One region of the Azovibrio sp. genome, then DNA from elsewhere that is predicted to be linked to it. Evidence: predicted binding sites of a transcription regulator. Region 1 holds the regulator's gene; each other region holds the start of a gene.
What was found. Region 1 encodes sigma-54, which starts transcription at its own class of promoters, with help from an activator protein. Its sites were predicted from a motif close to TGGCACGCTTNCTGCTNA; they were not measured.
Positions count from the first base shown of each region.

Region 2: the regulator sigma-54 is predicted to act here: its motif matches at 3,642-3,659, upstream of glnA (glutamate--ammonia ligase).
Region 3: the regulator sigma-54 is predicted to act here: its motif matches at 5,622-5,639, upstream of WBH99_RS04615 (circularly permuted type 2 ATP-grasp protein).
Region 4: the regulator sigma-54 is predicted to act here: its motif matches at 2,696-2,713, upstream of nifH (nitrogenase iron protein).

Region 1 covers NZ_JBASOH010000138.1:5,561-14,109, forward strand. Annotated here, with positions in the region: gene WBH99_RS13940 (thiazole synthase) at 1-15, shown strand, start outside; gene trmB (tRNA (guanosine(46)-N7)-methyltransferase TrmB) at 12-806, shown strand; gene WBH99_RS13950 (recombination-associated protein RdgC) at 946-1,875, shown strand; gene WBH99_RS13955 (PsiF family protein) at 2,079-2,402, opposite strand; gene hprK (HPr(Ser) kinase/phosphatase) at 2,444-3,382, opposite strand; gene ptsN (PTS IIA-like nitrogen regulatory protein PtsN) at 3,395-3,841, opposite strand; gene hpf (ribosome hibernation-promoting factor, HPF/YfiA family) at 3,893-4,216, opposite strand; gene WBH99_RS13975 (RNA polymerase factor sigma-54) at 4,231-5,676, opposite strand; gene lptB (LPS export ABC transporter ATP-binding protein) at 5,713-6,447, opposite strand; gene recX (recombination regulator RecX) at 6,440-6,889, opposite strand; gene recA (recombinase RecA) at 6,882-7,919, opposite strand; gene WBH99_RS13995 (dienelactone hydrolase family protein) at 8,051-8,549, opposite strand, start outside.
Region 2 covers NZ_JBASOH010000080.1:18,276-23,830, reverse strand. Annotated here, with positions in the region: partial or broken gene WBH99_RS08085 (phospholipase D-like domain-containing protein) at 1-555, opposite strand, end outside; gene WBH99_RS08080 (endonuclease/exonuclease/phosphatase family protein) at 548-1,297, opposite strand; gene WBH99_RS08075 (BLUF domain-containing protein) at 1,303-1,737, opposite strand; gene nadA (quinolinate synthase NadA) at 1,743-2,837, opposite strand; gene WBH99_RS08065 (rhodanese-like domain-containing protein) at 2,903-3,355, opposite strand; gene glnA (glutamate--ammonia ligase) at 3,726-5,138, shown strand; gene WBH99_RS08055 (addiction module antidote protein) at 5,371-5,555, opposite strand, start outside.
Region 3 covers NZ_JBASOH010000042.1:4,980-13,528, forward strand. Annotated here, with positions in the region: gene WBH99_RS04600 (DUF2126 domain-containing protein) at 1-2,432, opposite strand, end outside; gene WBH99_RS04605 (peptidase) at 2,464-3,201, opposite strand; gene WBH99_RS04610 (alpha-E domain-containing protein) at 3,198-4,157, opposite strand; gene WBH99_RS04615 (circularly permuted type 2 ATP-grasp protein) at 4,173-5,585, opposite strand; gene WBH99_RS04620 (methyl-accepting chemotaxis protein) at 5,809-7,419, opposite strand; gene WBH99_RS04625 (acetyl-CoA C-acyltransferase family protein) at 7,543-8,549, opposite strand, start outside.
Region 4 covers NZ_JBASOH010000024.1:5,162-13,710, reverse strand. Annotated here, with positions in the region: gene WBH99_RS02730 (LemA family protein) at 1-219, shown strand, start outside; gene WBH99_RS02725 (TPM domain-containing protein) at 235-1,137, shown strand; gene WBH99_RS02720 (TPM domain-containing protein) at 1,138-1,635, shown strand; gene WBH99_RS02715 (NAD(+)--dinitrogen-reductase ADP-D-ribosyltransferase) at 1,770-2,570, opposite strand; gene nifH (nitrogenase iron protein) at 2,781-3,677, shown strand; gene nifD (nitrogenase molybdenum-iron protein alpha chain) at 3,792-5,264, shown strand; gene nifK (nitrogenase molybdenum-iron protein subunit beta) at 5,364-6,932, shown strand; gene nifT (putative nitrogen fixation protein NifT) at 6,999-7,226, shown strand; gene WBH99_RS02690 (indolepyruvate ferredoxin oxidoreductase subunit alpha) at 7,270-7,461, shown strand; gene WBH99_RS02685 (dinitrogenase iron-molybdenum cofactor biosynthesis protein) at 7,541-8,272, shown strand; gene WBH99_RS02680 (DUF6129 family protein) at 8,269-8,532, shown strand; gene WBH99_RS02675 (4Fe4S-binding leucine-rich repeat protein) at 8,522-8,549, shown strand, end outside.

The sequences.
Region 1 (8,549 bases):
GGTTCCCGAGCATGAACGCCATGACAGCGCCGCAAGAAGGCGCCGGCGCCGGAGGCCGCGCCGGTCCGGAGCCCGATTCACACGGCCACATCCGCAGCTTCGTGCGCCGGGCCGGGCGCATGTCGGCCGCCCAGCAGCGCTACTACGACACCCTGCTGCCCCGGCTGGGCGTGCCCTACCAGGCCACCCCGATCGACCTGGCGGCCCTGTTCGGCCGCCAGGCGCCGAAGATTCTCGAAATCGGCTGCGGCATGGGGGAAACCACCGCCCGGATCGCCGAGGCCCACCCGGAAAACGATTATTTCGGCCTGGAAGTGCATGTGCCCGGCGTCGGCGCCCTGTGCAAGCTGATTGCCGAAAAGGGGCTCAGCAACCTGCGCATCGGCAACCTTGACGCCATGGAAGTGGTGCGCGACATGCTGCCCGAGGCCAGCCTTGACGGCATCCACATCTTCTTCCCCGACCCCTGGCACAAGACCCGGCACAAGAAGCGCCGCCTGATCCAGCCGCCCTTCGTGGCCCTGCTCACCCGCCGCCTCAAACCCGGCGGCTACCTCCACTGCGCCACCGACTGGGAAAACTACGCCCTGCAGATGCTAGAAGTGCTGAGCCAGGCGCCGGATCTGGAAAACAGTGTCGCCAGCCCCACCCCCGCGGCCCTGGCCGCCGCCCTGGAAGCCGATTCCACCGCCAACCTGCCCGGCTTCGCCCCCAGGCCCGCCTACCGCCCCCTGACCAAGTTCGAGAACCGTGGCCTGCGCCTGGGTCACGGCGTCTGGGATCTGGTGTTCAAGCGTCGGACCTGATCGCGCCCTCGTTCCTGCTCCAGGGCGAGCGCCAGCGGCTCACGCCGCTCCATGATGGATGGCCGGCCTGCGCCAGCAGGCGGCTGCTTTTTGCCAGGGCCTTGCCGCCCTGGCCCTTGAAACGTCACAGGAAGTCAACATGTGGTTTCGCAACCTGCAACTGTATCGCCTGCCCGCCCCCTGGAAGCTGGAACTGTCCGCCCTGGTGGAACAACTGGCCCGGGGCCGCTTCGTGCCCTGTGGCAGCCAGGACCCGCTGAGCCGGGGCTGGGTGCCCCCCCGGGGCGGCGAGCTGGTCCATTTTGTCGGTGGCCAGTGGCTGCTCTCCCTGGCCGTGGAACAGCGCCTGCTGCCGTCCTCCGTCGTCAATGACGAGGTCAAGGAACGGGCCGGGAAAATGGCCGCCGAACAGGGCTACCCGCCCGGCCGCAAGGCCCTGCGCGATCTGAAGGACCAGGTCACCACAGAACTGCTGCCCCGGGCTTTCCTGCGCCGGCGCAAGACGCCGGTCTGGATCGATCCGGTCCATGGCTGGCTGGGGGTGGACGCCCCGAGCCTGATGAAGGCCGAAGAAGTGCTGGAACACCTGCGCCAGTGCCTGGACGATCTGCCCCTGGCCCTGGTGAAAACGCAGCATTCTCCCGCGGCCGCCATGTCCGGCTGGCTGGCAGCGGGGGACGCCTCGGCGGGGTTCACGGTGGACCGGGATTGCGAGCTGAAGTCGACGGACGAGGAAAAAGCCGCCGTGCGTTATGTGCGCCACCCCCTGGAAGGCGATGAAATCAAGGCCCACCTCACGGCCGGCAAGCTGCCCACCCGCCTGGCCCTGACCTGGGACGACCGGATCAGTTTCGTGCTGACCGAAAAAGGCGAGATCAAACGCCTGGCCTTCCTGGATGTCATCAAGGAAAACGCCGGGCAGGACGCCGGGAACGCCGAGGAAATCTTCGATGCGGAATTTGCCCTGATGGCAGGAGAATTCGCCCGCTTCATCCCGGCCCTGCTCGAAGCGCTGGGCGGCGAACAGGCCGCGCCGGAAGCTGCCAGCCAGGACGAACCGCCCTTCTGAACCCGGCCCGCCACCTCCCCGCCGCGCAGGTTTCCGGCCCGCCTCTTCCGGCAAGCGGTTCGAAGCCGCCAGACCCAGCCGGACGAGGATGGATTCCACCGCCCCGCGAAATCGAGGCCCCGGCAATCTTGCGCGAAAAGGCAAGTGAGCCCAAAAAAAAATCCCGGCGCGCCGGGATTTTTTTTGGGCAAGGCGGCCTTGCCTCAGCTCTTCAGGCACTCGCTCATGAAGGCTTTGCGTTCATCACCTTTCAGGGCCTTGTCGCCGGCTTGCTGGTTGCAGGCCTTCATCTTGTCGCGCTGGCTGGCCCCGGAAGCGGTCTTGGTGGACAGGCATTCCTTCATGAAGGCTTTGCGCTCGTCGCCCTTGAGTTCCTTGGCCTTGGCTTCCTGGTTACAGCCCCTCATTTTTTCCTGCTGAGCCTGCTGCGCCGGACTCGGGGCCTTCCTGGCGGGCGCATCTTCCGCATAGGCCGTACCGAGCCCCAGGGTAAAGGCAATGGCGAGGGTGCAGATCACTTGCTTCATGGACTTCTCCTTTGGCTTGAAAAAATGCAAGCTGAATTGTCTTAGAGTTCCTCGTCCAGCACCAGCGCTTTTTGCTGGCGGGAAATGAATTCCTGCATGCTGTCGATGCCGCGCAGTTGCAAGATGGTATTGCGCACGGCGGCCTCCAGCAGGACAGCCAGGTTGCGCCCTGCCGCCACGGGAATCACCACCTTGCGGATGGGCACGCCGAGAACATTCTGGGTCTGGGCATCGAGGGGCAGGCGCGGGGCATCGACACCGGACACGGTTTTTTGCAGGTAGACGATCAACTTCAGCTTCATCCTGCGGCGGGACGCCGTTTCGCCAAAGATGGTGCGGATGTTGAGAAGCCCCAGGCCGCGGACTTCCAGGTAATCCTGCAGCATGCCCGGGCAGCGCCCCTCCAGGGTGGTGGGGGCGATGCGGGCCAGTTCCACCACGTCATCGGCGACCAGTCCGTGGCCGCGGGAGATCAGTTCCAGGGCGAGTTCCGATTTGCCCACGCCGGAATCGCCGGTAATCAGTACGCCCATGCCCAGCACGTCCATGAAGACCCCGTGGACGGAGGTGATGTCCGCCAGGCGACGCGATAGATAAATGCGGAGCAGGTCGATCACCGCGGCGCAGGGTTTGGCCGCCGTCAGCAGCGGCGTCCGGGTGCTTTCGCAAATGGTCCGCAAGGCATCGGGAACCGGCAATCCGTCGGCAACGATCAGGGCCGGCGGCTGTGCCGCCAGGAGGGCGCCGACCTGGCTGCCAAACTGGGCTTCGGAGACACGCCGGAGCCAGGCGATTTCGGCGGTGCCGATCACCTGCAGGCGTTCCGGGTGGATCAGGTTCATGTGCCCCACCACGTCCGCGCCGTAGTTGCCGGATTCCTTCAGGCTGATGCGGCGGTTGGTGCCGACGGCCACTTCCCAGGACAGTTCGAGCTTGTCCCGGTGATCCTCGAAGAGCTGGACTAGGCTGATTTCCTGCATGCAGGGGCCGGATCAGGCAGAGAACAGGGTGATGACACGGGCGGCGTCGGTGGCTGCGGCAAGCTGCTCCCGAAACTGCCGGTCGGCGAAGCAGGTGGCGAGTTCGGACAGGATCTGCAGGTGTTCTTCCGTGGCCTGTTCCGGCACCAGGAGGATGAAAAGCTGGGACACGGGGCGGCCATCCGGGGCATCGAAGGGAATCGGCTCGGCCAGACGGATGAAGGCGCCGGTGGCCTGCTTGAGGCCCTTGATGCGGCCATGGGGGATGGCAATCCCCTGGCCCAGGCCGGTGGAGCCGAGTTTTTCCCGGGCGAACAGGCTATCGAAGACCTGCGCCGCAGCAATGCCATCCGCGCTTTCGAACATCTGGGCGGCCTGCTCGAATACCCGTTTTTTGCTGCCGGCATCCATGCCCAGCAGGACATGGGATGCGGGCAGGAGTTGAGCAATCAATTTCATGATGGGAACCGGAGAGGACCGGGCCGCAACCGGGGGTTGCGGCCGCAGACATCAATCCTCGAGATGATCGGCAACCTTGTCGCCGCGGTGATGGTCCTGAAGCTTCTGCTTGTGCCTCAGAACCTGACGGTCCAGCTTGTCGAACATGCTGTCGATGGCAGCATAAAGATCATCTTCGCTGCTTTCGACAAAAATGTCCTTGCCCGGCACATGTACCGTGACTTCGGCCTTCTGCTTCAGTTTTTCCACCGACAGGATGACATTCACGCCGGTGACCCGGTCAAAGTGGTTGATGACGGGTTCAAGCTTGGCTTCCACATACTCGCGGAGGGCAGGCGTGACTTCGATATGGTGGCCGCTGATCTGTAGATTCATTTTTTTCTCCTCTCTTACAGGGTCTTGCGTAAATTGACCGGCGGGATGTTGAGCGCTTCGCGGTATTTCGCCACGGTGCGCCGGGCCACAACGATTCCCTGCTGGCCTAGTATTTCGGATATTTGACTATCCGACAAGGGCTTCTTGCCATCTTCAGCACTGATCAAATGCTTGATCAAAGCCCGGATAGCCGTGGCAGAACACGCCCCGCCGGTATCGGTGGAGACATGGCTGCCAAAGAAGTACTTCAATTCAAAGATACCCCGGGGAGTGGCCATGTACTTCTGGCTCGTCACCCGGGAGACGGTGGATTCATGCAGGCCGATGGTGTCGGCAATCTCGCGCAGCACCAGCGGGCGCATGGCGACTTCGCCGTGCTCGAAGAACTGGCGCTGGCGATCGACGATGGCCTGGGAGACCCGGGCGATGGTATCGAAACGCTGCTGGACGTTCTTGATCAGCCAGCGGGCTTCCTGCAGCTGATTCGACAGGCCGCCCTCCCCGCGGCGCTGCTGGGACAGGATTTCTGCATAAAGCCGGTTGATCCTGAGCTTGGGGTAGGCATCGGGATTGATCTGGGCGGTCCATTTGCCGCGCAGCTTCTTCACGATGACATCGGGAATGATGTAGCGCGTATCGATGGCCGCAAAGCGGGCGCCGGGCCGGGGATCGAGGCCGACGATCAGCGCATGGGCGGCTTTGAGCGCGTCATCATCGCAAGCGCATGATTTCTTGATCTTGTTGAAATCCCGGGCGGCCAGCAGGTCCAGGTGCCGTTCCACCACGGCCAGCGCCAGGTCCCGGGTTTGATCCTGAGGCAGGGCCTTCAGTTGCAGCGCCAGGCATTCCTGGGGGGAACGGGCCGCGACGCCGGTGGGGTCCAGGCTTTGCAGCTGGCGCAGGGCGATTTCGAGGTCGTCCAGTTCCACTTCATATTCGGGCGGAATGGTTTCCAGCAATTCTTCCAGGCTGGCCGAGAGATAACCGTCATCATCCAGCCCTTCGATCAGGAAACGGATCAGGGCGCGGTCCTGGTCGGAAAACTGGGTCATGCCCAGTTGCCAGGTCAGGTGTTCACGCAAGGATGTGGTGGCGGCCTGGAGGTCCTGGCTATCGCCTTCGTCATCATCCCGGTCCCGGGCGGGGCTGCCATAGCTGCCACTGTCCTGGGACCAGCGATCTTCCTCCACCTCGCTGCGGCTGAGTTCGGCGCGCTCCTCGCTGCTTTCTTCCCGGGCCGGGACCGGCTCCTCCTGGCCCCGCTCGTTGCTGCTGCTGGTATTGTAGGTGTTTTCCCGCTCCGGCTCGTCCTCACGCTCCAGCAGCGGGTTTTCCTGCAGATAACGTTCGATTTCCTGGTTCATTTCCAGGGTCGAAAGTTGCAAAAGCTTGATCGCCTGCTGCAACTGGGGCGTCAGCGCCAATTGCTGGGAAATCTTGAGCTGGAGGGAAGGTTTCATCGGCGGGAGAGAGGTGAGCTTTTACAAAACCGCAGCTTAAAGGCGGAAATGCTCGCCCAGATAAACTTTTCTTACGTCTTCATTATAGACGATCTCGCTCGGAGAACCAGACGCAAGGACATGGCCTTCGTTGATGATCCAGGCGTGATCGCAGATGCCCAGGGTTTCCCGCACGTTGTGGTCGGTGATCAGCACGCCGATATTGCGCTCTTTGAGGAAGCGGATGATCTTCTGGATGTCGAGCACGGCAATCGGGTCCACCCCGGCGAAAGGCTCGTCCAGCAGGATGAAACGGGGCTGGGTCGCCAGGGCCCGGGCGATTTCGACCCGGCGCCGCTCGCCGCCCGAGAGGGCCGCCGCCTGGGTGTGGCGGATGTGGGTGATGTGCAACTCTTCGAGCAGGTTTTCCAGCCGCTCCTTGATTTCCTGGGGCGGGAGATTCTGCAGTTCCAGCACGGCCTGGATGTTTTCCGCGACGTTCAGCTTGCGGAACACGGAGGCCTCCTGGGGGAGATAGGAAAGCCCCCGCCGGGCGCGCAGGTGAATGGGCAGGTGGGTCAGCCTGGTGTCATCGATGAAAATGTCCCCCCCGTCGACTGCCACCAGACCGACGATCATATAAAAGCAGGTGGTCTTGCCGGCCCCGTTGGGACCGAGCAGGCCTACCACTTCGCCGCTTTTGACGGCGAAGGAGACATCGGCCACCACATCCCGGGCCTTGTAGCGTTTTTTGAGATGGTGGGCGCTCAGGCAACTGCGCGGTTCATTCATGGCGGCCATCTTCATTCAGGCCCTGCAGCACCCGGCGGATGGCTTCCTGGGAGAAGCCCCGGTACTGGAGGAATCGTTGTTGCCGCGCCCGTTCGGCCGGCGAGTCGGGCAGGGTGGCAAATTTTTTCTGCCAGACGGACCGGCAGCGACCGTGTTCATCCTCACTTTGGGCCAGGGCGGCGGCAATGGCCTCGGGCTCCACGCCGGACTGGCGCAGTTCCTGGACCAGACGGGCATTGCCATAGCGGCGGCCCCGCACATTGACCCGCATTTCCGCGTAGCGGTCATCGCTCAGCTTGCTGCACCGGACCAGTTCATCGAGCAGTTGCGTCAGAGCTTCAGCAGATCCGGCGTGGGGCGCCAGCTTGCGTTGCAGTTCGGCCCGGCTGTATTCGCGCCGGGCCAGCAAGGCCAGTGCCCTGGCCTCCAGGCTTTCAGGCATCGGCCAGAGCCGGAGCGGGAGCCGGGGCGGGAGCCGTCCTGGCGGGATTGACGATCTCGCGGATGCGGGCTTCGATTTCCCTGGCCAGGTCCGGATGGGCCTTGAGGAATTCGCGCACATTGTCCTTGCCCTGGCCGATCTTGTCGCCCTTGTAGGCGTACCAGGCCCCGGATTTGTCGATGATCTTGTGGATCACGCCCAGTTCGATGACCTCGCCCTCGCGGGAGATGCCCTCGCCGTAGAGGATGTCGAAGATGGCTTCCCGGAACGGCGGCGCCACCTTATTCTTGACGACCTTGACCTTGGTTTCGTTGCCGATCACCTCGTCCCCCTTCTTGATGCCGCCGATGCGGCGGATGTCGAGGCGCACGGAAGCATAGAACTTGAGGGCATTGCCACCGGTGGTGGTTTCGGGAGAACCGAACATGACGCCGATCTTCATCCGGATCTGGTTGATGAAGATCACCAGGGTATTGGTCTTCTTGATGTTGGCGGTGAGTTTCCTCAGGGCCTGGCTCATCAGGCGGGCATGCAGCCCCATCATGGAGTCGCCCATTTCGCCTTCGATTTCGGCCTTCGGGGTCAAGGCGGCGACCGAGTCGATGACGATCACGTCCACCGAGCCGGAACGCACCAGCATGTCGGCAATCTCCAGGGCCTGTTCGCCGGTATCGGGCTGGGAGATCAGCAGCTCGCCCACATTGACGCCCAGCTTCTGGGCATACTGGGGATCGAGGGCGTGTTCTGCATCGATGAAGGCGGCGGTCCCGCCCAGTTTTTGCATCTCGGCCACCACCTGCAGGCAGAGGGTGGTCTTGCCGGAAGACTCGGGACCGTAGATTTCCACCACCCGGCCCCGGGGCAGGCCGCCGACGCCCAAGGCCAGATCCAGCCCGAGGGAGCCGGTCGACACCACCTGGATGGCCTCGTCAATCTCGGCCTCGCCCATCTTCATGATGGAACCCTTGCCGAACTGTTTCTCGATCTGGGCCAGGGCAGCGGCCAGGGCCTTTGCTTTGTTGTCGTCCATGGAAGTTACCTTGAATGTTCAGCGGGGAATTATGGCACAAGCCCCGGATGTGGAATAAATTTTGCCGGAAGCCCATGTACTGTATGGGCGTACAGTATATGCGCTTCCGGAGCGGATGCAAGGCCGGCGGCTTACAGGCCGTGTTGCTGGAACCAGGCCAGCATCCGCCGCCAGCCATCCTCGGCCGCTGCCTTGCGGTAGCTGGGGCGGTAATCGGCATGAAAGGCGTGCGGCGCCTGATCGTAGAGGATGATCTGCGATGCCCGGGCGGCGGGGGCCGCGGCGCTTGCGAGGGCCTTCTTCATCCGTTCCACGGAGGCCAGGGGGATGCCGCTATCCTCGCCGCCGTAGAGCCCCAGCACCGGGGCCTTCAACTCGGCGACCTCATCCAGGGGATGGCGCGGGGTTTGCGGCGTCACCTCGCCTTCGAGGCGGCCATACCAGGCCACCCCGGCCTTGAGGGAAGATCGGTAGGCGCAATAGAGCCAGGTGATGCGGCCGCCGTAGCAAAAGCCGGTGATGCCCAGCCGGGCCGGATCGCCGCCGTTCTGGAAGGCCCAGGCGGCGCAGGCGTCGAGGTCGGAGAGCACCTCGGCATCCGGGGTCCTGGCCGTGATCTTCTCCAGGATT
Region 2 (5,555 bases), on a different contig from region 1:
GGGGTCCTGCTGCGGCAGGCGGTGGCGGCGCTTGAAACTCGCCCAGGCGACGTTTTCCCACATGCGCTGCATTGCCTGGCGAATGGTGGGCACGAGCGGGCCTTCCACCTTGACGGCATAGTCGTAGCGGGGGCGCAGGGCGGGCGGGGCGTTGTCGTCGTCGATGATGTTGATGCCGCCGACGAAGGCCACCCGCCCGTCGATGACCACCAGCTTGCGATGCAGGCGGCGCAGGCGGTGGCGGTGCAGGTGAAAGCGAGCGACCTCCTGGCGGTAGATCAGGTACTGGACCCCGGCAGCCTGGAGGCGGGGGCCGAAGCTTTCGGGAAAATCCCGGGCGCCAAAGCCATCCACCAGCACCCGCACCGCCACCTGGCGGCCGGCGGCCCGGATCAAGGCAGAGACGACCTGGTTGCCGATGCGGTCGTTGGCGAAGATGTAGCTTTCCAGAAAAATTTCCCGGCGGGCCTGGTCGATCTGCTCTAGCAGGCTGGGAAAATATTCATGGCCCGAATTGAGCAGGGTGATGCGATTGCCGTCGATGAATTCAGGCATCGTAGAAGAGCCGGGCCGACAGGGCGGCGTGGTCGGAAATATGGGACCAGGGCGGGCCGAAGTGCACCTGGGCTTCCTGCACTTTCAGGCCGCGCACATAGATGCGGTCGAGCCGGAATAGCGGCAGGGCGGCGGGAAAGCTGCGTACCGGGTGCGGGCCAAATACTTCTTCCAGGCCCAGGCGCCGGGCCAGTTGATCGGCGGCCTGGTTGCGCCAGTCGTTGAAATCGCCGGCGATGACGAGCGGTGTGCCAGCCGGGGCGAGCCGCTCCAGGTAGGTGCTCAGGTCTTCCATCTGCAGCCGCCGGGAGCGGCCAAACAAGGAGAGATGGACGCAGACGCAATGCAGCGGGCGACCGTCGGGGAGTTCGATGCGGCAGTGCAGCAGCCCCCGGCGCTCGAACTTGAGATGGGTCACGTCCTGGTTGTGGCTGTCCAGAATCGGAAAACGGGACAGGATGGCGTTACCGTGGTGGCCATGGTCGTAGATCATGTTTTGCCCGTAGGCCGTTTCGGGCCAGACCTCTTCGGCAAGGAAGTGGTGCTGGGCGGGTTCGGGCCAGTCGGGGTGATGGAGGGCATGGCCCAGGTGCAGACCCTGGACCTCCTGCAAGAAGACGATGTCCGGGGAGAGGCTGCGCAGGCGCTCGCGCAGCTCGTGGATCATCATGCGCCGGTTGAACTGGGAAAAACCCTTGTGGATGTTGTAGGTGGCGATGTGCAGGGAACGCGGCAAAAACATGGCCTTCAGCGTTGGGTCTGGGCGAACTGGCGCAGCAGTTCCAGGGCGATTCCGGGGCGGATGGCCTTGCCTTCCAGGCCGTGCCCCGGCGCACGCAGGGAAAAAGCATCGGCAAACCGCTTGCCTTCCTCGGTTTTCAGAGCGTGAAAGCCCATGCTCCAATCGGCAAAACTGCGTCCGGCAATGGCTTCTTGCTCCAGCAGGAACAGGGAATGGTGGCGCGGGTCCCGTTCGATCTTTTGATAAAGCCCGGTTACGGCGGCGGGCGAGCCTTCCAGCACTTGCATGAATACGCCGCCGCCATACAGCAGCATCCCCGTCAGTTCCAGTTCGGCATTGCGCTTGCGGCTCTCTTGCAACAACTCCAGAAGCTCCACCTCGCTCATCTCGTGGGTGGCGGTGCTGCAGTAGATCAGGTGGATCAGGTCCGTTTCGCCCATGAATTTCAGGAAATGGCCAGCATCCGGTCCAGGGCCCGCTTCGCGAGTTCCGCTTCGTGGGGCGGCACCACGATGGGATTGACCACCTGCCCGGCCACCAGGTTTTCCAGGGTCCAGGCCAGGTGCTGGGGATCGATGCGCTGCATGGTGGAGCACATGCAGATGGTGGTGGCCATGAACTGGACGATCTTGTTCTGGGGCAGCATTTCCCGCGCGAGCCGGTCGACCAGGTTGAGTTCGGTGCCCACCAGCCAGCGGGTGCCGGGCGGGGCTGCCTTGATGGTCTTGACGATGAATTCCGTGGAGCCGACATGATCGGAGGCGGCGCAGACCTCGAAATTGCATTCCGGGTGGGCAATCACGATGCCGTCCGGGTAGCGGGCGCGGAAGGCGTCGATATGGCGCTTCTGGAACATCTGGTGCACCGAACAGTGGCCCTTCCAGAGCAGGATCTTCGCCTTTTCGATCTGCGCCGGGGTAAGCCCGCCGCATTCCAGGTCCGGGTCCCAGACCTGCATGTCTTCCAGGGGAATGCCCAGGTTGTGGCCGGTCCAGCGGCCCAGGTGCTGGTCGGGAAAGAACAGGATCTTCGGGCGCTGCGCAAAGGCCCAGCGGGCGATGCTGCCGGCGTTGCTGGAGGTGCAGACGATGCCGCCGTGCGCGCCGCAGAAGGCCTTCAGGTCGGCGGCGGAATTGATGTAGGTGACCGGGGTGAATTCCCGTTCCACGTCCAGCACCTCGCCCAGCTCCCGCCAGCAGCGTTCCACCTTGGCGAGGTTGGCCATGTCGGCCATCGAGCAGCCGGCGGCGAGGTCGGGCAGGATCGCGGTCTGCTCGGGCCGGGACAGGATGTCCGCCACTTCCGCCATGAAATGCACGCCGCAAAAGACGATGTAGGGAGAGTCGGCCTGGGCCGCCAGGCGCGAGAGTTTGAGGGAATCGCCGGTCAGGTCGGCGTGCTGGTACACGTCGGCGCGCTGGTAGTGGTGGCAAAGCAGCACCACCTCCTTACCCAGCTGGTGGCGGGCGGCGCGGATGCGCGCCTCGCACTCGGCATCGGAAAGGCTGTTGTAGGCATCGAAGGGCAGGGGAGTCGTCATGGTCGCGATCAAAAGGAAAGGGCGGGGCGCGCCAGGCCGGCCGGGAATCGGCGCGCCTTGCGGCGTCAGCTCTGGTACCAGGGCAGACCGGCCTGGCGCCAGCCGCCCACCTTGTTGCGCTGCTCGTTGGCATCCTTGTCGCCCTCGAAACCTTCGAGGACGTTGTAACAGGCGTTGTAACCGGCGGCGGTGGCGGCCCGGGCGGCCTGATCGGAGCGGGCGCCGCTGCGGCAGAGGAACAGCACCACGGCTTCCCGATCTACCTGGCGCTTCAACTGGGGCAGGAAATTGGGATTGGGCGTGCCGCCGGGATACTGATTCCACTCGATCTCCACCGCATCGGGAATGCGTCCCACCCAATCTAGTTCGGCACGGGTACGCACATCCACCAGCTTGGCGCCCGGGGCCAGTTGCCAGACCTGGCTGGCCTCGGTGGGTGTCAGGGCGCCCGCATAGGGGAGTCCCAAAGCCTGGCCTCGTTCCTGGGCCAGTTGCAGTAGATCGGTCAGTTTTCCCATGGCGGTATGCGGTCATGAATGGCAAGGGGCTCAAGTATAGCGCAGGCAAATTGTCTGGACGGCACCGCCGTTGGGTGTGGATTTGCCGGAGCCGGCCCTGGATGGCTTGGGCGTGTTGAGCGTGTTGAGCGTGTTGGGCGTGTTGAGCGTGGATGGGGAGGCAAATCAGAATGCGCACCCAATCGGTGCGATCCTGGTTCGAGGGTTGCACTTGTTTGGTGCATTGCTGGGCGAGTGATTTTTCCGAATCTCCTTGTGGCACAATGGCCAAGCAGCCCCAAATCCTTGGCATGCTTCCTGCTGAAGCCTGTCCGTTGTAATTTTTTTGTGTTGCCGGCGCGGCCGGTATCCGTTTAGGAGACTTTGCAAGATGGCTACAGTTCAGGATGTTCTGAAGATGATGAAGGAAAACGACGTCAAGTTCGTCGATTTCCGTTTCACCGATACCCGTGGCAAGGAGCAGCATGTGGGCGTGCCGGCGCATGCGGTCGATGCCGAAAAGTTTGAAGATGGCCACGCGTTTGACGGTTCTTCCATCGCGGGCTGGAAGGGCATTCAGGCCTCCGACATGCTGCTGATGCCAGACCCCGGCACCGCTTTCATCGACCCCTTCTTTGATGAAACCACCCTGGTGATCTCCTGCGACGTGGTGGATCCCGCCGACGGCCGGGGTTATGACCGCGACCCCCGCTCCATCGCCAAGCGCGCCGAAGCCTACCTGAAGTCCTCCGGTATCGGCGACGCCGCCTTCTTTGGCCCCGAACCCGAGTTCTTCATCTTCGACTCCGTGGAGTGGAGTACCGACATGTCCGGCACCTTCGTGAAGATCTTTTCCGAAGAAGCGGCCTGGACCTCCGGCGAAAAGGTCGAAGGCGGCAACATCGGTCACCGTCCCTCCGTCAAGGGCGGCTACTTCCCCGTGCCCCCCGTCGATTCCTTCAACGACATCCGGGCCGCCATGTGTCTCATCCTGGAACAGTGCGGTGTTGAAGTGGAAGTGCATCACCACGAAGTGGCCACCGCCGGCCAGAACGAAATCGGCACCAAGTTTGGCACCCTGGTGCGCCGCGCCGACATGACCCAGGTCCTGAAGTACGTGGTCCACAACGTCGCCCACCAGTACGGCAAGACCGCCACCTTCATGCCCAAGCCGATCGTGGGCGACAACGGTTCCGGCATGCATGTGCACCAGTCGATCTGGAAGGACGGCAAGAACCTGTTCGCCGGCAATGGCTATGCCGGCCTGTCCGAAACCGCCCTGTACTACATCGGCGGCATCATCAAGCATGCCAAGGCGCTGAACGCCATCACCAATCCGGGCACCAACTCCTACAAACGGCTGGTGCCCCACTATGAAGCGCCGGTGAAGCTGGCCTACTCGGCCAAGAACCGTTCCGCTTCCATCCGCGTGCCTTTTGTATCTTCCGACAAGGCGCGTCGCATCGAGACCCGCTTCCCCGACCCCATCGCCAACCCCTACCTGTGCTTTGCCGCACTTTTGATGGCCGGCCTGGACGGCATCCAGAACAAGATTCACCCCGGCGACCCCGCCGACAAGAATCTGTACGACCTGCCTCCCGAGGAAGACGCCAAGATCCCGACCGTCTGTGCCAGCCTGGAAGAAGCGCTGGCTGCGCTGGACAAGGATCGTGAGTTCCTGACCCGCGGCGGCGTGTTCTCCAACGACTGGATCGATGCCTTCATCGCCCTGAAGATGGAAGAAGTGAACAAGGTGCGCATGACCACCCACCCGGTGGAATTCGACCTCTATTACTCCTGCTGAAAATTGAGTGGCGGGCCATTGCTGGCAATGGTGATCACCATCCCCCTGAAAAGCCCGGATTTCCGGGCTTTTTGGCGAGGCGTCGGGCGGCGCGGCAATGAATGATGGTGCCGCCCGGCAAAGCATCAATGAGACAGGCTTCCGCTGCTCCCGGGAACGCGCCAGGGACGGAAGCCTTTCGGTGAGCGCTGGGCAGCTCTCACCGCGCAGTCCAACAGAGCCGCAGAGCCGCCTACGGGTGTGCGTGAATCGGCTGGGCCACCAGGCGGACACCGAGCGCCGCGCAAACCTTGCTGATGGTCTCGAAGCGCGGGCTGGCATTCGGGCGCAGCGCCTTGTAGAGCGCTTCGCGGGTAATCCCTGAAGCTTTGGCAATGTCGCTCATGCCGCGTGCTCGGGCAATCGTACCCAGCGCAT
Region 3 (8,549 bases), on a different contig from region 1:
CGCAGAATCCGGTCGATCAGCCAGGGTTGCACCTCATGGCCCGGTGCGGGAATCTGGCGAAAGGCGACTTCCAGTTCATAGAGGCTGTCGTTCCTCGCCTCATCCACGCGCGGCGCCTGACTGGTGGGGCCGATGAAGAGGCCCGAGAACAGGTAGGAGAGGCTCGGGTGGTTGTGCCAGTAGGCGATCAGGCTCTTCAAGAGGTCGGGCCGGCGCAGGAAGGGGGAATCGAGGGCAGTCTCGCCGCCCAGGACGAAGTGGTTGCCGCCGCCGGTGCCGGTGTGCCGCCCATCGACCATGAATTTCTCGGTGGTGAGTCGGCTCAGGTGGGCCGCCTCATAGAGATGGGTGGTGCGTTCCACCAGGTCGTCCCAGGAAGGGGCGGGGTGCACATTGACTTCGATCACCCCCGGATCGGGCGTCACCCGGAAGTGGGCAAGACGCGGGTCGGAGGGCGGCTCGTAGCCTTCCAGCACCACCGGCAGCGCGAGTGCCTCGGCGGCCGCTTCGACCGCGGCGACGAGTTCGAGATAGTCTTCAAGCGCTTCGGTGGGCGGCATGAAGAGGTAGAGCTTGCCGTTACGCGGCTCGGCGCACATGGCCCGCCGGGTGATCCAGGCAGCCGACTCCTTGGGCAGGGGCACCCGCCCGCTCCCGGCCTCGCCCAGGGGAGCAGCGCCGGCAGCCGCATCCTTGCCTGGCGCACCGGCAAACTGGCGCCGGATTTCCGCATAGGGCGGCAAGGGCGGGAAAGCCTGGGCCGGGTCGGGCGGATTGATGTAGGGATAGTCGGACGTGCTCGTCCAGGGCAGGGAATCCAGGGGCAGGCGGTAGCCCATGGGGGAATCCCCCGGCACCAGATAGCAGCGCTCGTCGCGCAGGAACCAGGGTCCGGTCTGCCACTGCCCGCCCAAGTTTTTCATGACCGGAAACACATGGCCGACGGCCTTTTGGAGGCCCTGCTCGAAGATGCGGCGCAGGCGCTCCCGCTCCAGGGCGTCATCGAGCCGGGCATCAAAGGGGTCCACATTGACCGGCAGGCGGCGTTCCCGCCACAGGTAATAGAAGACGTCTTCAAAGGTGGGGAACACCTGCGCCGGGTCGAGCCCGAGGTTTTCCGCCACCCGGGCCAGGAACTGCTGGCTGTGCTCCTCGGTCACGCCGTAATCGCGCGTTTCATCGGCATAAAGACCGGGATCACGCCACAAGGGCTCCCCGTCCCGGCGCCAGAAGCAGTTGAGGCTCCAGCGCGGCAGCTGCTCGCCTGGATACCACTTGCCCTGGCCGAAGTGCATCAGGCCCTGGGGCGCGTATTTTTCCCGCAGGCGGTGGAACAGATCGGCCGCCAGGATGCGCTTGTTCGGGCCCATGGCATCGGTGTTCCACTCGGCCCCATCCGGATCATCGACGGAGACAAAGGTGGGTTCGCCCCCCATGGTGAGGCGCACGTCCATGGCCGACAGATCTCCATCCACCCGGTGACCGAGGGCTTCGATCTCGGCCCACTGCGCTTCCGTGTAGGGCTTGGTGACCCGGGGGGCTTCCCAGATACGGGTGACCTGCATGGCGTGGCTGAATTCGCACTCGCACTCGTCCACGGCCCCGGTGATGGGGGCGGCGGAGGAAGGCTCGGGGGTACAGGCCAGGGGAATGTGGCCTTCGCCGGCAAAGAGGCCCGAGGTGGGGTCGAGACCGATCCAGCCAGCGCCGGGCAGATACACCTCGCACCAGGCATGCAGGTCGGTGAAATCGGCTTCGGGACCGGAGGGGCCATCCAGGCTCTTCACGTCGGCGGTGAGCTGGATCAGGTAGCCGGAAACGAAGCGGGCGGCCAGGCCCAGGTGACGCAGCAGCTGCACCAGCAGCCAGGCGGAGTCGCGGCAGGAGCCGGAACCCTTCTCCAGGGTTTCTTCCGGCGTCTGGACGCCGGGCTCGAGCCGGATCGTGTAGGCCACGCTTTCCTGCACCTTCTGGTTCAAGGCCACAAGGAAATCCACGCTGGGCAGAGGCTCGCGCGACACGGAGGCCAGGAAGGCATTGAAGCGGGGGCCACAGTCCTCGGCCGAAGTCAGCAGGTAACGGTAGGGCGCCAGTTCATGGCGCTGCCAGCCTTCATACTGGAAGGGGATCTTCTCGGCATAGGGCTCGAGGAAGAAGTCGAAGGGATTGATGACCGACATTTCCGCGACCAGATCCACCTCCACCTTGAATTCCCGGGTCGGCTCGGGGAATACCAGCCGGGCCAGCCAGTTGGACTGGGGGTCCTGCTGCCAGTTGATGAAGTGCTTGGCCGGCGTGACCTTGAGGCTGTAGGAAAGAATCCGGGTACGGGTGTGGGGACAGGGACGCAGGCGGATCACCTGGGGTCCGAGGTTCACCAGCCTGTCGTAGCGGTAGTGGGTGACGTGATTGAGGGCGACATGGATGGACATGGGAACTCCCTATGACTAAATGACATAAAAATTACTGGAAATCGCTCCGGTCCAGGTTGGGCAGTTCGGCAAAGGCTTGCCGCAGGCTCTGGCCCCATTGGGAATGGATGAGATCGAAGTAGGCGTTGTCCTGGTCGATGACGTGGTGGAACCCCACCTTCAGGGTGTCCCGCTCGTAGATCAGCAGATCCAGGGGCAGGCCCACGGAGAGGTTGGAGCGGATGGTGGAATCCATGGAAATCAGGGCGCACTTGGCCGCCTCGTCAAGGCTGGTCTTGCGGGTCACGACCCGGTCGATGATGGGTTTACCGTACTTCGATTCGCCGATCTGGAAATAGGGCGTTTCCTTGGTGGCTTCGATGAAGTTGCCGGCGGAATAGATCATGAACACCCGCGGTTCCTCGCTCTTGATCTGGCCGCCGAGCACGATGGAGGCGTTGAAGTCGATGCCGAAATCTTCCAGGAACCTGGCGTCCCGGGCGTGGATCTCGCGCAGGCAATCCCCCACATGCCGGGCCGCCTCGAACATGTTCTTCATGGTGTAGAGGTTGGGACCGCGCTTTTGCTCCAGTTTTTCCCGCAGCAGATTGACGACCGACTGGCTGATGGAGAGGTTGCCGGCGGTGAGCAAGACCATCACCCGCTCCCCCTTCTTTTCGAAGAAGTGCATCTTCCTGAAACTGTTGATGTGATCCACCCCGGCATTGGTGCGGGAATCGGACAGGAACACCAGTCCGGCATCGAGCCGCATGGCAACGCAATAGGTCATGCAGCCTCCGCTATCTGGGTGGCAACCGGCACCAGAAAATCACGGCTGATGCCATTGCCCAGATCGTAGATGCGATCCATGAAGTCGGTCAGGTATTCGTGCAAACCATGTTCGAGGATATCCTCGATGCGGACGTAACGGATCTCGCAATAGAGCTGCCCGGCCCGGCGCAGGGTTTCCCCGGACTGGTCATTGGCCACCAGTTCCAGGTTCTTCACCACCCCCTTCAGGCAAAACAGCAGGGAGCGGGGCATGTCCGGCTGCAGGATCAAGAGTTCCGCCACCCGCTCCGGGTTGATCACGGCGCGGTAGGTCTTGCGGTACACCTCGAAGGCGGAGACGGATCGCAGGAGCGCACCCCACTGATAGAAGTCGCTGGTGCCCTCCTCCCCCTTGGGTTTCAGGACGTGGTACTTGACATCCAGGATGCGCGCCGTGTTGTCGGCCCGCTCCAGCAGGGTGCCCAGGCGGATGAAGTGGTAGGCCTCGTCCTGGAGCATGGTGCCGATGGTGACGCCCCGGATCAGGGAAGACTTGATCTTGACCCACTCGAAGAAGTCCCCGGGCCCGTTGGCGGTGAGCTGCTCATAGCTCTGGGCCCGCAGTTCGAGCCAGGTGGAATTGAGGGTTTCCCACATCTCGGCGGTGATGGTGCCGCGCACCGCATGGGCATTTTCCCGGCCCAGGCGCAGGCAGGAATAAAGCGAGGCGGGATTGTCCGGGTCGCTCACCATGAAGCGCAGCACGTTGTCGGCATTGACCTCGCTGTACTTGCGCGCGAAGGTCTCCTCCAGACTGTTCAGGACGATCACGGCATACCAGTTCTGGTTGGCGGCCTCCAGGGACTGGGGCACCATGGACATCTGCCAGGTCACATCCAGCAGGCGGGCAAGATTTTCGGCCCGCTCGACATAGCGGGACATCCAGAACAGGTGGTCGGCGGTACGGCTCAGCATGTTGTTCTCCCTCTATCAGTCTTCCAGCACCCAGGTGTCCTTGGTGCCGCCACCCTGGGATGAATTCACCACCAGGGAACCTTCACGCAGGGCCACCCGGGTCAGGCCGCCGGGCACCATCTGGATGCCGTTGCCCGAGAGCACGAAGGGCCGCAGGTCCAGATGCCGGGGCGCAATGCCACGCTCGACGAAGGTGGGACAGTTGGACAGGGCCAGGGTGGGCTGGGCGATGTAGCCCTCGGGCCTGGCCTTCAGCAACTTGCGGAAGTGCTCGATCTCGTCCCGGGTGGCGGCCGGCCCTACCAGCATGCCGTAGCCCCCGGCTCCATGCACTTCCTTGACCACCAGTTCGGGCAGGTGGGCGAGCACATAGTCCAGGTCCCCGGGCTTCCTGCACATGTAGGTAGGCACGTTGTTGAGGATGGGCTCCTCGCCCAGGTAGAAGCGGATCATTTCCGGCACATAGGGGTAGATCGACTTGTCGTCCGCCACCCCGGTGCCGATGGCGTTCGCCAGGGTCACCCGGCCCGCCTTGCAGGCCCTGAGCAGACCCGGCACCCCGATCATGGAATCCGGGCGGAACGCCTCGGGGTCGAGGAAGTCGTCATCGACCCGGCGGTAGATCACATCGACCCGCTTCGGCCCCTGAGTGGTGCGCATGTAGACCGTGCCGTCCTTGACGAACAGGTCGCGCCCTTCCACCAGTTCCACCCCCATCTGCTGGGCCAGGAAGGTATGCTCGAAATAGGCGCTGTTGTAGGCACCGGGCGTCAGCACCACGCAGGTGGGATCGGAGACGCCCACGGGAGCCACGGCGCGCAGGTTGTCCAGCAGCAGGTCCGGGTAGTGCTGCACCGGCGCCACCTTGTGCCGGGCAAAGAGTTCCGGGAAGAGGCGCATCATCATCTTCCGGTCCTCGATCATGTAGGAGACCCCGGAGGGCACGCGCAGGTTGTCTTCCAGCACGTAGAACTCCCCTGCCCCGGCGCGCACCACATCCACTCCGGCGATGTGGGCGTAGATCTGCCCGGGCACTTCCACGCCTTTCATCTCCGGCCGGTACTGGCCGTTGTTCAGCACCTGCTCGGCGGGAATATGCCCTGCCTCGAGGATTTCCTGATCGTGATAGATGTCGTGCAGGAAGGCATTCAAGGCCTTGACCCGCTGGCGCAGGCCGGCGGCCATGTCACTCCATTCCGCCGCGGGAATGATGCGGGGGATGATGTCGAAGGGGATCAGCCGCTCCTTGCCCGCCTCCTCCCCATAGACGGCGAAGGTGATGCCCACCCGGCGAAAGGCCAGATCGCCTTCGGCGCGCTTCCTGGCTATCCGTTCGGGCGAGGTGGTATCGAGCCATTCCGCATAGCGCCGGTAATGGGGCCGGACACTGCCGTCGGCATCGTACATTTCGTTGTAGTAATAAGCCATGGGCGTTCTCGTTTTCTGAAATCGAACAACAGGACTGCAGCACACACCATGCCAGCCCGATAATCCACTTCTGATTCATGAAGTTGGCAACTCCGGACAAATTCCCGGAAAAAAAAGAACCGGCGGATGCACAAGACGGGTGCAGAACCAAGGGCCTGGCGCACCATGCCCCGGAATAAAAGGGGCAACCGGAAAACCGTCTCGGTCGCGATGCCACGCAAACTCAGTTGCGGATGTAACGGAAATAACTGATCAGGCTGCGCAATCCATCCGCAACCTGGGTCAGATCCTGGGTGCGGTGATGGGCACTTTCCAGGTGCGCCACATTGCCTTCGATGCCATCGAGAATGCGAGCCAGATGGCGGGCGATATCCTCGGTGGACCGGGATTCCGCCGCCGCCGCCTGGGCAATCTGCTGGGCCAGCACACTCATCGCCTCGCCCCGGCTGGCCACCTGAGCCAGCCCTTCATCGGAGCGATCCATGGCCTGATCCGCTTCATCGACCTGGCCCCCCGCCTGCTCCATGGCCGTCAGGGCCTCCTGGGTGACCGACTGAATCTCGGCTACGGTACGGCTGATCTCGCTAGTCTGGCTACTGGTCCGCTCGGCCAGTTTCCTTACGCCATCGGCCACCACGGCAAAGCCCCGCCCGGCCTCGCCGGCCCGGGCCGCCTCGATGGCGGCATTCAGGGCGAGCAGATTGGTCTGCTCGGAAATTTCCCGGATCCCGCGCGAAACGACACCGATCTGGAGGATGGATTCAAACAACTGGCGCATGGTCTGGCTGGCCCGCTGCACGGTATCCACCACCAGGCGCGAAGCCTGGCGCCCTTCCAGCATACGCTTCACCGCGTCCTCCAGGGCCGCCCGCGATTCATTGACGGCGCTAGCCGTATCCTGGGCCCCCGCCGCTACCTGCCTGGCCGCAGTACTCAACTCATCCACCTCGGCGGCGATATGGGAAACGGACTCGGACTGCTGGGTAAACTCGCCATGAATGGTGCCCATCTCCCCTTCCAGGTGGCCGGACCCGCCCTTGATGCGCTGGGCGGCCTCGGCAATTTCCGCCAGCATCACCTTGAGATGGGCCTGCATGGCAATCATGGCATGCGCCATCTGCCCCAGTTCATCACGCCGATGGTTGGGAATGGTATCGGTCAGGTCACCCTGGGCGATATGGTCCATCAGCCGGGTGGCCTGCTCCACCCCCTCCAGGGTCTGGCCCTGCCAGCGCACCAGCAGGAGTCCGGCCAGAATGCCCGACACCCCCAGGCCATGCCCGACCCAGGTGGCGAGCTGGCTGCCCCCCCCGAACAGGCCAAGGAAATTGGAGCAGAGCTGGAGCACCACCAGCAAGATCGCCAGACCGGTCAGCCTGGTACGCAAAGCAAGCCCGGGCGCCCCGGGCTTCGGCAGGGGTTTCCCACTACCATTGAGCTGCGCATAAAGCTGCTCCGCCGCCCTGACCTGGGCTCGGGAGGGGCAAGTGCGGACCGACATGTAACCTATGGTCTGATCATTCTTCCGGACGGGCACCACCAAGGCATCGACCCAGTAATGGTCGCCATTCTTGCAGCGATTCTTGACGATTCCTTGCCACGGCAAACCGGCCTTCACGGTCTCCCAGAGGTTCGCAAAGGTCTGGGGCGGCATGTCCGGATGCCGCACCACATTGTGGCTCTGGCCGATCAACTCCTCCCGCTGGAAGCCACTCACCTCCACAAACGTGTCATTGACGTGCGTCAGCACGCCTTTGAGATCCGTTTTCGAGACAATGTACGCCCCCTTGGGAAAAGGGACTTCGACCTGGGTAACTGGCAAGTTTTTTTTCATGCAACCTTTTCCTGAACTGATCGAAACACATTGTTTCCAGACAATCGCCCAGTGCTTGCACGAATCACGCCAGTAAGAACGGCACCCGCAGGTGCCGTTGCGTGAACCATGGAACGCCTTGTTTTACAGGCGTTCGTAGATGGTGGCGATACCCTGACCGCCGCCGATACACATGGTGGCCATGCCGTAACGGGCACCAGAGCGGTGCATTTCATGAATCAACTTGGTGACGATGACGCCGCCGGTAGCCCCCACCGGATGGCCCAGGGCGATGGCACCGCCATTGACGTTGGTCTTGGCGGGGTTCAGCCCCAGGCCCTTGGCCACGGCCAGGGACTGGGCGGCAAAGGCTTCATTGGATTCGATCACGTCGATCTGGTCCAGGGTCAGTCCGGCCTTTTGCAGGGCCAGCTTGGAAGCGGGGATGGGGCCTTCGCCCATGATGTCGTTGGGCACGCCGGCGATGGCGTAAGACACCAGGCGGGCCATGGGCTTGTAGCCGGCGGCGGTGGCCTTGGCGGCATCGGCCAGCACCAGGAAGGCGGCGGCGTCATTGATGCCGGAAGCGTTGCCGGCGGTGACGGTGCCGTCCTTCTTGAAGGCGGGCTTCATCTTCGCCAAGGACTCCGGGGTGGTGCCGGGCTTCAGGTGCTCGTCGGTATCAAACACCACATCGCCCTTCCTGGTCTGGAAGGTGATGGGCACGATCTGGCCCTTGAAGCGCCCTTCGGCCTGGGCGGCAGCGGCACGCTTCTGGGATTCCAAAGCGAAGGCATCCTGCTCCTCGCGGCTGATGCCCCACTTGATCGCCAGATTCTCGGCGGTGATGCCCATGTGGCCAACGCCGAAGGGGTCGGTCAGCACGGAGACCATGGCGTCGATGGCCTTGGTGTCGCCCATGCGGGCACCGGCGCGCAGGGCGGGCAGCAGGTAGGCGCCGCGGGACATGACTTCGACGCCGCCGGCCAGGGCGAAATCGGCATCACCCAGCATGATGGCATGGGCGGACGAAACGATGGCCTGCATGGCGGAGCCGCACAGACGGTTCACCGCAAACGCGACGGACTCCATGCTCATGCCGCCCTGGATGGTGGCGACACGGGCCACATAGGGATAACGGGATTCGGTAG
Region 4 (8,549 bases), on a different contig from region 1:
GAAGGCACCGAAAACCGCATCACCGTGGCGCGCAATCGCTACATCAAGGCAGTGCAGGAATACAACATTTCGGTGCGCACCTTCCCCAACAACGTGACGGCATGGGTGATGGGCTGGAAGCCCAAGGCCAACTTCACCGTGGAAGATGAAAAGGCCATCAGCACGGCGCCGAAGATCGACTTCAACGCCGCCCCCGCCGCCGCCCCTGCCGCCCGGTAAGCCGCCGGAGTCATCATGAAATCCCTGGCCGCCCGTCTGACGGCGCTGCTGTTCTGCCTCTGGGCCGCCCTGGCCGGGGCCGCGCCGGGCGGCGATGGCCAGGTCGCCATCCCGCCCCTGACGGCGCGGGTGACGGACCTGACCGGCACCCTCAGCGCCGGGCAGAAGGCGGCCCTGGAACAGCGTCTGGCGGAATTCGAGGCGCGCAAGGGCGCCCAGGTGGTGGTGCTGATGCTGCCGACCACCCAGCCCGAGACCATCGAGCAGTTCGGCATCCGCCTCTTCGATGCCTGGAAGGTCGGCCGCCAGGGCGTGGACGACGGCGTGCTGCTGATCGTCGCCAAGAATGACCGGCGGCTGCGCATCGAGGTCGGTTACGGCCTGGAAGGGGTGCTCAACGACGCCACGGCAAAACGCATCGTTGCCGATGTCATCACGCCCCGCTTTTCGGTCGGCGACTTCCATGGCGGCATCGCCGCCGGCGTCGATGCCATTCTCAAGGTAGTGGACGGCGAGGCCCTGCCGGCGCCGAAGGCCGGGGCGGGCGCATCGCCCGGTTCCGGCCGGGCACAGGGCGGCGGCGGCGCGGCCTTGTCGGACATCAGCGAGACCCTGCTCTACGGGCTCCTCCTTGCCATCGTGATCGGCGGCGCGATTTTGCGTTTCGTGCTGGGAAATTTCCTGGGCTCCACCCTGGTCGGGGCGCTCACCGGCGGCCTCGGCTGGCTGTTCGTCGGCGGCCTGACCGGAATCATCGGCGGCTTTTTGCTGGGCCTGTTGCTCGCCCTGTTTGGCTTTGACCTGATCCTTGCCGTTCTTGCCGGCGGCGGCTCCCGCGGTGGCGGTGGCGGCTTCGGTGGCGGCTTCGGTGGCGGTGGCGGCGCGGGTGGTGGTGGCGGTGCCTCGGGGAGCTGGTAGATGAACATTACACGCTTGATGAAGCATCTTCTGACGCCGCCCTGGCTGGCGCGGCGGCGTTTCGGCCGCGCCCTGATCGACGAGATCGGCCGCGCCGTGGCCGCCAGCGAGAGCCGGCATCGCGGCGAACTGCGCTTCATCGTCGAAGGACCGTTGCCGATCGCCCAGGCATGGCGTGGCGTCAGCGCCCGCCAGCGCGCCGCCGAGTTGTTCGCCAGTCAGGGCGTGTGGGACACGGAAGAAAACAGCGGCATCCTGATTTACCTGCAACTCGTGGATCGGCGCGTGGAGATACTGGCCGATCGCGGCATCGCGGCGCGGGTGCCGCAAGCCGAGTGGGACGCCATCTGTCGTGCCATGGAGGCGGCCTTCAAGGCCGGCGACTACCGGGGCGGCGCCCTGACGGCCGTGGCGCGCGCCAGCGAACTGCTGGTCGAGCACTTTCCCGCCGGCGCCAATAATGCCAACGAACTGCCGGATCGGCCGCTGCTGCTATGACCGCGACGAAGCCGCCGGCGCCCATCGGCGCATCAGCGCGCGGCGCCTCCATCCGGTTGTTCCTGCCGGCGCGGTTTGCAGTAGCCGCCGGGCAAACCCGCGCGGCCCGACTCAGGGTCGGGTTTGCAACCACGTCAGAATGTCGTCCATGCGACTTCGTAGGCGCCGCCCAGCACCAGCCTCTCGTCCTCGCCCTGCAACACGCCGGGCAGCAGGGCGGAATGGAAGATCACCTTCGCCACCGGCACGTTGGCGACCAGGATGTAATCGCCGAACTCCCCGGCCCGCTCGCGGTTGCTGGAAAAGGAGTTGAGGCTGTTCAGCAGTAACACCGGCCCACCCCCCGGCCCTTCGCCCAGGCACTCGTATTCATCCCGATGATTGGTGCCCCGGTACAGGGTCAGGTGACTCACCCCCGGCTGCTGCCGGGCAAACTCGTACTGACAGTAGGCATACACCAGATCGAGCTGGGACTCCAGGGCATTGGTGCCGTACAGCCCCCGGGCCCGCATTTCCATAAAGCGCAGATAGGCGCTCCCCTCCTTGTCCCGCAGGGCTTCGCAGTGGTAGCGCGGCAAGAGGCCAAAGCGCGATTCCACCCAGCCCTTGAGCACCGCCGCCTCGCGGCTGCCGGAATCAAAACTCCAGCCGCGCAGCATGCGCACATAGTTGGCCTTGGCCCGGCCCCTGGGGCCGCCACTGAAACCGGCCTCGTCCAGATGCTCCAGGCGGAAATGGACGGTCATATAGTCCCGGAAAATTTCCGCCCGGCGACCGGCCTCGGGGCAATCCTGCAAACGGAGGAACAGGTCCTGATGCAGTTCCGCCACCCCGTCCAGCTGCAGGGGCACCGGGCATAGCTGATAGCTGAGACTGCCCAGAATGACGGCAGGCAGGTTGCAGCGGTTGATGGGCAGGCAGGCATGGCGGGGCAATGTGAGAACTTTGTCGTCAGCCCTACAAACGTCAGGGGAATTGTCGCATCCCGCGCCTTCCGGAAAACCCCCAGTATTTTTTGTTTTCATTTATAAATCAATTGCTTGAATCAAATTTTAGAAGCTGGCACGGTCCATGCACAAGCTGTGGTGCGACCCATTGGATTCCTCGCAATCGAATCACCCGACTGACTCAAAGGAGATTACACCATGGCAAAACTGCGTCAATGCGCCATTTATGGCAAAGGCGGTATCGGCAAGTCCACCACCACCCAGAATCTGGTGGCGGCGCTCGCCGAATCCGGCAAGAAGGTAATGATCGTCGGCTGCGATCCCAAGGCCGACTCCACCCGTCTGATCCTGCACAGCAAGGCTCAAACCACCGTGATGCACCTGGCGGCTGAAGCCGGCTCGGTGGAAGACCTGGAACTGGAAGACGTGATGTCCGTCGGCTTCGGCGGCATCAAGTGCGTCGAATCCGGCGGCCCGGAACCCGGCGTGGGCTGTGCCGGCCGCGGCGTGATCACCGCCATCAACTTCCTGGAAGAAGAAGGCGCTTACGACGAAGATCTCGACTTCGTGTTCTACGACGTGCTGGGCGACGTGGTGTGCGGCGGTTTCGCCATGCCGATCCGCGAAAACAAGGCGCAGGAAATCTACATCGTCTGCTCCGGCGAAATGATGGCCATGTACGCCGCCAACAACATCGCCAAGGGCATCGTCAAGTACGCCAATTCCGGTTCCGTGCGTCTGGCCGGCCTGATCTGCAACAGCCGCAACACCGACCGCGAAGATGAACTGATCATGGCTCTGGCGGCTCGCCTGGGCACCACCATGATCCACTTCGTACCCCGCCACAACGTCGTGCAGCACGCTGAAATCCGCCGCATGACCTGTGTTGAATACGATCCCACCCACAAGCAGTCGGACGAATATCGCTCCCTGGCCAACAAGATCGTCAACAACACCAACTTCGTCATCCCGACCCCGATCGAGATGGAAGAGCTGGAAGAGTTGCTGATGGAGTTCGGCATCATGGAAGCCGAGGACGAATCCATCGTCGGCAAGACCGCCGCCGAACTGGCTGCCGAAGCGGCTGCCGCCTGAGTTCCGGCAAGCCGCCCGCCGGGCGGGTATCACGCAGCACCCCATGACGAAGCAACCCATGATTCATTGAGCGCCTGGCACGGATAAGTGCCGGCGCAATGAAAGGAAACTATTATGGCAGCGCTCACACGCGAAGCGACCGAGGCCCTGATCGCCGAAGTGCTCGAGGTTTATCCGGAAAAGGCCAGGAAAGACCGGGCCAAGCACCTGATGATCAACGACAAGACCCTGGAATCCTCGAAGAAGTGCATCACCTCCAACCGCAAGTCCCTGCCCGGCGTCATGACCATGCGGGGCTGCGCCTACGCTGGCTCCAAGGGCGTGGTCTGGGGCCCCATCAAGGACATGATCAGCATCTCCCACGGCCCCATCGGCTGCGGTCAATACGCCCGTGCCGGCCGTCGCAACTACTACGTCGGCACTACCGGGGTGGATGCCTTCTGCGAAATCAACTTCACGTCCGACTTCCAGGAAAAAGACATCGTGTTCGGCGGCGACAAGAAACTCGCCAAGCTGATCGACGAAATCGAAATGCTGTTCCCCCTGAACAAGGGCATCTCGGTGCAGTCCGAGTGCCCCATCGGCCTGATCGGCGACGACATCGAAGCCGTTGCCAAGAAGGCCGCGGCCACCATCGGCAAGCCCGTGGTGCCGGTGCGCTGCGAAGGCTTCCGCGGCGTGTCTCAGTCCCTCGGCCACCACATCGCCAACGACTCCGTGCGCGACTGGATTCTCTCCAACCGCGACGGCCAGGCGTTCGAAACCACTCCCTACGACGTCGCCATCCTGGGCGACTACAACATCGGTGGCGACGCCTGGGCCTCCCGCATCCTGCTCGAACAGATGGGCCTGCGCGTCGTGGCCCAGTGGTCCGGCGACGGCACCCTGGCCGAAATGGAGAACACCCCCAAGGTCAAGCTCAACCTGCTGCACTGCTACCGCTCCATGAACTACATCAGCCGCCACATGGAAGAGAAGTACGGCATTCCATGGCTGGAGTACAACTTCTTTGGCCCCACCAAGATCGCCGAATCCCTGCGCAAGATCGCCAGCTTCTTCGACGACAAGATCAAGGAAGGCGCCGAGCGCGTCATCGCCCAGCACAAGGAAATGATGGACGCCGTGATCGCCAAGTACCGTCCGCGCCTGGAAGGCAAGAAGGTGATGCTCTACGTCGGCGGCCTGCGCCCACGTCACGTCGTCGGCGCCTATGAAGACCTGGGCATGGAAGTGGTCGGCACCGGTTACGAGTTCGCCCACAACGACGACTACGACCGCACCATCAAGGACATGGGCGACGCCACCCTGATCTATGACGACGTCACCGGCTACGAGTTCGAGGAATTCGTCAAGGCCTGCAAGCCCGACCTGATCGGCTCCGGCATCAAGGAAAAGTACGTCTTCCACAAGATGGGCGTGCCCTTCCGTCAGCTGCACTCCTGGGATTACTCGGGCCCCTACCACGGTGTGGATGGCTTCGCCATCTTCGCCCGTGACATGGACATGACCCTGAACAACCCCTGCTGGTCCAAGCTGACCCCGCCCTGGGTCAAGAACAACGAAGCAGCACTAAAGCAAGCCGCCTGATGCCCCGTTCCCCTCCTGCGGGAGGGGGGTGAGGACAAGCCCTTATCTAAAACTTTCGCACGTATCCACGGCTAGGTGGTGCGGGCAAAGGAGATCAAGATGCAAGACGTAAACAACATCAAGCCCTGTTACCCTCTGTTCCGTCAGGACGAGTATCAACAGTCCATGTCCGCCAAGCGCGAACTGTTTGAAGAAAACCCCAGTGCCGACAAGGTCGCCGAGACATTCGCCTGGACCACCACCCAGGAATATCAGGACCTCAACTTCAAGCGCGAAGCCCTGACGGTCAACCCCGCCAAGGCCTGCCAGCCTCTGGGTTCCGCCCTGTGCGGCCTGGGCTTTCACAAAAGCCTGGTGTACATCCACGGTTCCCAGGGTTGCGTGGCTTACTTCCGCACCTACTTCAACCGTCACTTCAAGGAGCCGATCGCCTTCATCGCCGACTCCATGACCGAAGACGCCGCCGTGTTCGGCGGTCAGAAGAACGTGCATGAAGGCCTGGCCAACGCCACCAAGCTGTACGGCGCCGAGATGATCGCCATGTCCACCACCTGTATCGCAGAAGTGATCGGGGACGACCTGAATGCCTTCATCGGCAACGCCAAGAAGGAAGGCAACCTGGACAAGGATTTCCCGGTTCCCTTTGCCCACACGCCCTCCTTCGTCGGCTCCCACGTCACCGGCTGGGACAACATGGAAGAAGGCATCCTGCGCTATTTCACCCTGAATGAAATGGAAGGCAAGAAGGTCGGCTCCAACGGCAAGATCAACATCGTTCCCGGCTTCGAAACCTACCTGGGCAACTACCGCGTCATCAAGCGCATGCTCAAGGAAATGGACGTCGATTACACCTTCTTGTGCGACCCCGAAGAAATCCTGGACACCCCGGCCGACGGCACCTTCCGCATGTACGCGGGCGGCACCACCATCCCGGAAATCAAGGATGCCCCGAACGCCATCACCACCTTCATGCTCCAGCCCCAGACCCTGGAAAAGACCAGGAAGTTCGTGGAAAGCACCTGGAACCAGGAAGTGCCCAAGACCACCATCCCCATGGGCGTCTCCGGCACCGACGAATTCCTGATGGCCGTCTCCCAGGCCACCGGCAAGGCCATTCCCGAGTCCCTGACCAAGGAACGCGGCCGTCTCGTCGACATGATGACCGACTCCCACGCCTGGCTGCACGGCAAGAAAATGGCCATCTACGGCGATCCCGACTTCGTGTATGGCATGGTCGGCTTCATGCTGGAACTGGGCATCGAGCCCACCCACATCCTGTGCAACAACGGTTCCAAGCGTTGGGCCAAGTCAATCGAAAAGCTGCTGGCCGAGTCTCCCTACGGCGTCCATGGCAAGGCATATCCCGGTGCCGACCTGTGGCACCTGCGCAGCCTCTGCTTCACCGACAAGCCGGATTTCCTGATCGGTAACAGCTACGGCAAGTTCATCCAGCGCGACACCCTGCACAAGGGCAAGGCCTTCGAGGTTCCCCTGATCCGTCTGGGCTTCCCCATCTTCGACCGTCACCACCTGCATCGCATGACCACCATGGGTTACGAGGGCGCCATGTACATCCTCACCACCCTGACCAATGCCGTGCTGGAGCGTCTGGACGATGAAACCCGCGGCATGGCGACCACCGACTACAACTACGACCTGGTTCGGTAATCGGCCCGGGGGCGGGAAGCAGCGATTCCTCCCGCCCCCGTCCTGAACGTCACACTGGAGCAAGCAATGGCCAACATCATGATTCGCCAGAACGGGGCCGGAGGGCTGGTGTTCTATCTGCCCAAACGGGATCTGGAAGCCTCCATCGAATCCATCGAATTCGACACCCCGGAAAAATGGGGCGGCGAACTGAAGCTGGACAACGGTGGCAGCTACTACATCGATCCGGTTGCCAGACCCGCCCGTCTGCCCATCTCGGTGCGCGCCAGGCGGCTAGGTGCGGCAGAAGACTGAAACCCGGCAATACCCGCAATAACGGAACAAAAGGAGCAGCATCATGGCGATGAAAATCAACCCCGATGAATGCACGATGTGCGGTGACTGCGCCCCGGTCTGCCCGACCAAGGCGATCAGCGAAGGCAAGATGACCTTCAAGGTCAATGCCGCCCTGTGTACCGAATGCGACGGCCACGCCGATTCGCCCAAGTGCCAGGATATTTGTCCCGCAGGCTGCATTTCCTACGCCTGAGGACCGGGCCGGCCGAGGCATCACCCTTCCCTCGCCCGGCTCACCCCCAATTCTTACCAGGACTTACCAGGAGCGCCCCATGTCCGAGACCCCGATCGCCTCCCGAGAAGCCGCCCTGCGCATTGCCCATGCGGCCCGCACCCTCAACGGCCTGGATGTAAAAGCCTTCGTTGGCGCCCTGGCCGACCGTTACGACCTGCCCCTCACCGAAAACAAGCTGGCCCGCATCACCGTGGAAGACCTGCGTGAAATCCTCGCCGGCAGCCACGCCGAAGCAAGCTGTGTCGTGGGGGTGGAAATGGAATCCCTCAAGACCGTCATCCAGCGCTTCAAGGGCGAAGGAGTGGAAGGCAGCGACCTGCCCCTCGTGGAACCCTACGCCGAGGGCGAGATGCCTCAGTCCATCCGCGTCGCCATCGCCGCCAACCGGGGCGAGAACCTGGATGGCCACTTCGGCTCCTGCGAACGCTTCCTGATCTACCAGGTCTCCCCCACCGCCCTGAAACTGATGGACGTGCGCGGCACCCTGGAAGCCGACCAGGAAGAGGACAAAAACGCCGCCCGGGCCGCCCTGATCGAGGACTGCCAGATCCTCTACCTGCAATCCATCGGCGGCCCCGCCGCCGCCAAGGTAGTGCGCGCCGGCGTCCACCCCATCAAAGCGCCCAAGGGCGGGCCGGCCCGGGAAATCCTGGCCAGGCTCCAGGAACACCTGCACACCCCGCCCCCCTGGCTGGCGCGGATCATGGGCGTCCCCGCCGCCTCCCTGGCCAAGTACGAAGAAGAACTCGAAAACGAGGAGGAGGCATGATGATCGCCCCGGAAACCCTGAAGGCAGTCGCCGCCGCCGCCCCAGGCTGCGACCCGTTCGAGCTGCGAAAAAAGTTTCCCGGCGTGATGTTCACGGTCTGCGGCGAAGATGACATCCCCGCCCGGCTCAAGCACGCCCTGGAAACCCCGACCCACTATCTTTACTACTTCACCAATGCCAGCGGCCACTGCCTGGAATTCACCAGCGATCCCGCTGCGGCCACGGGCATCGTCGTTGCTGCCCGGGCCGATGAGCGCTGATGCCGACACCAGCAGCC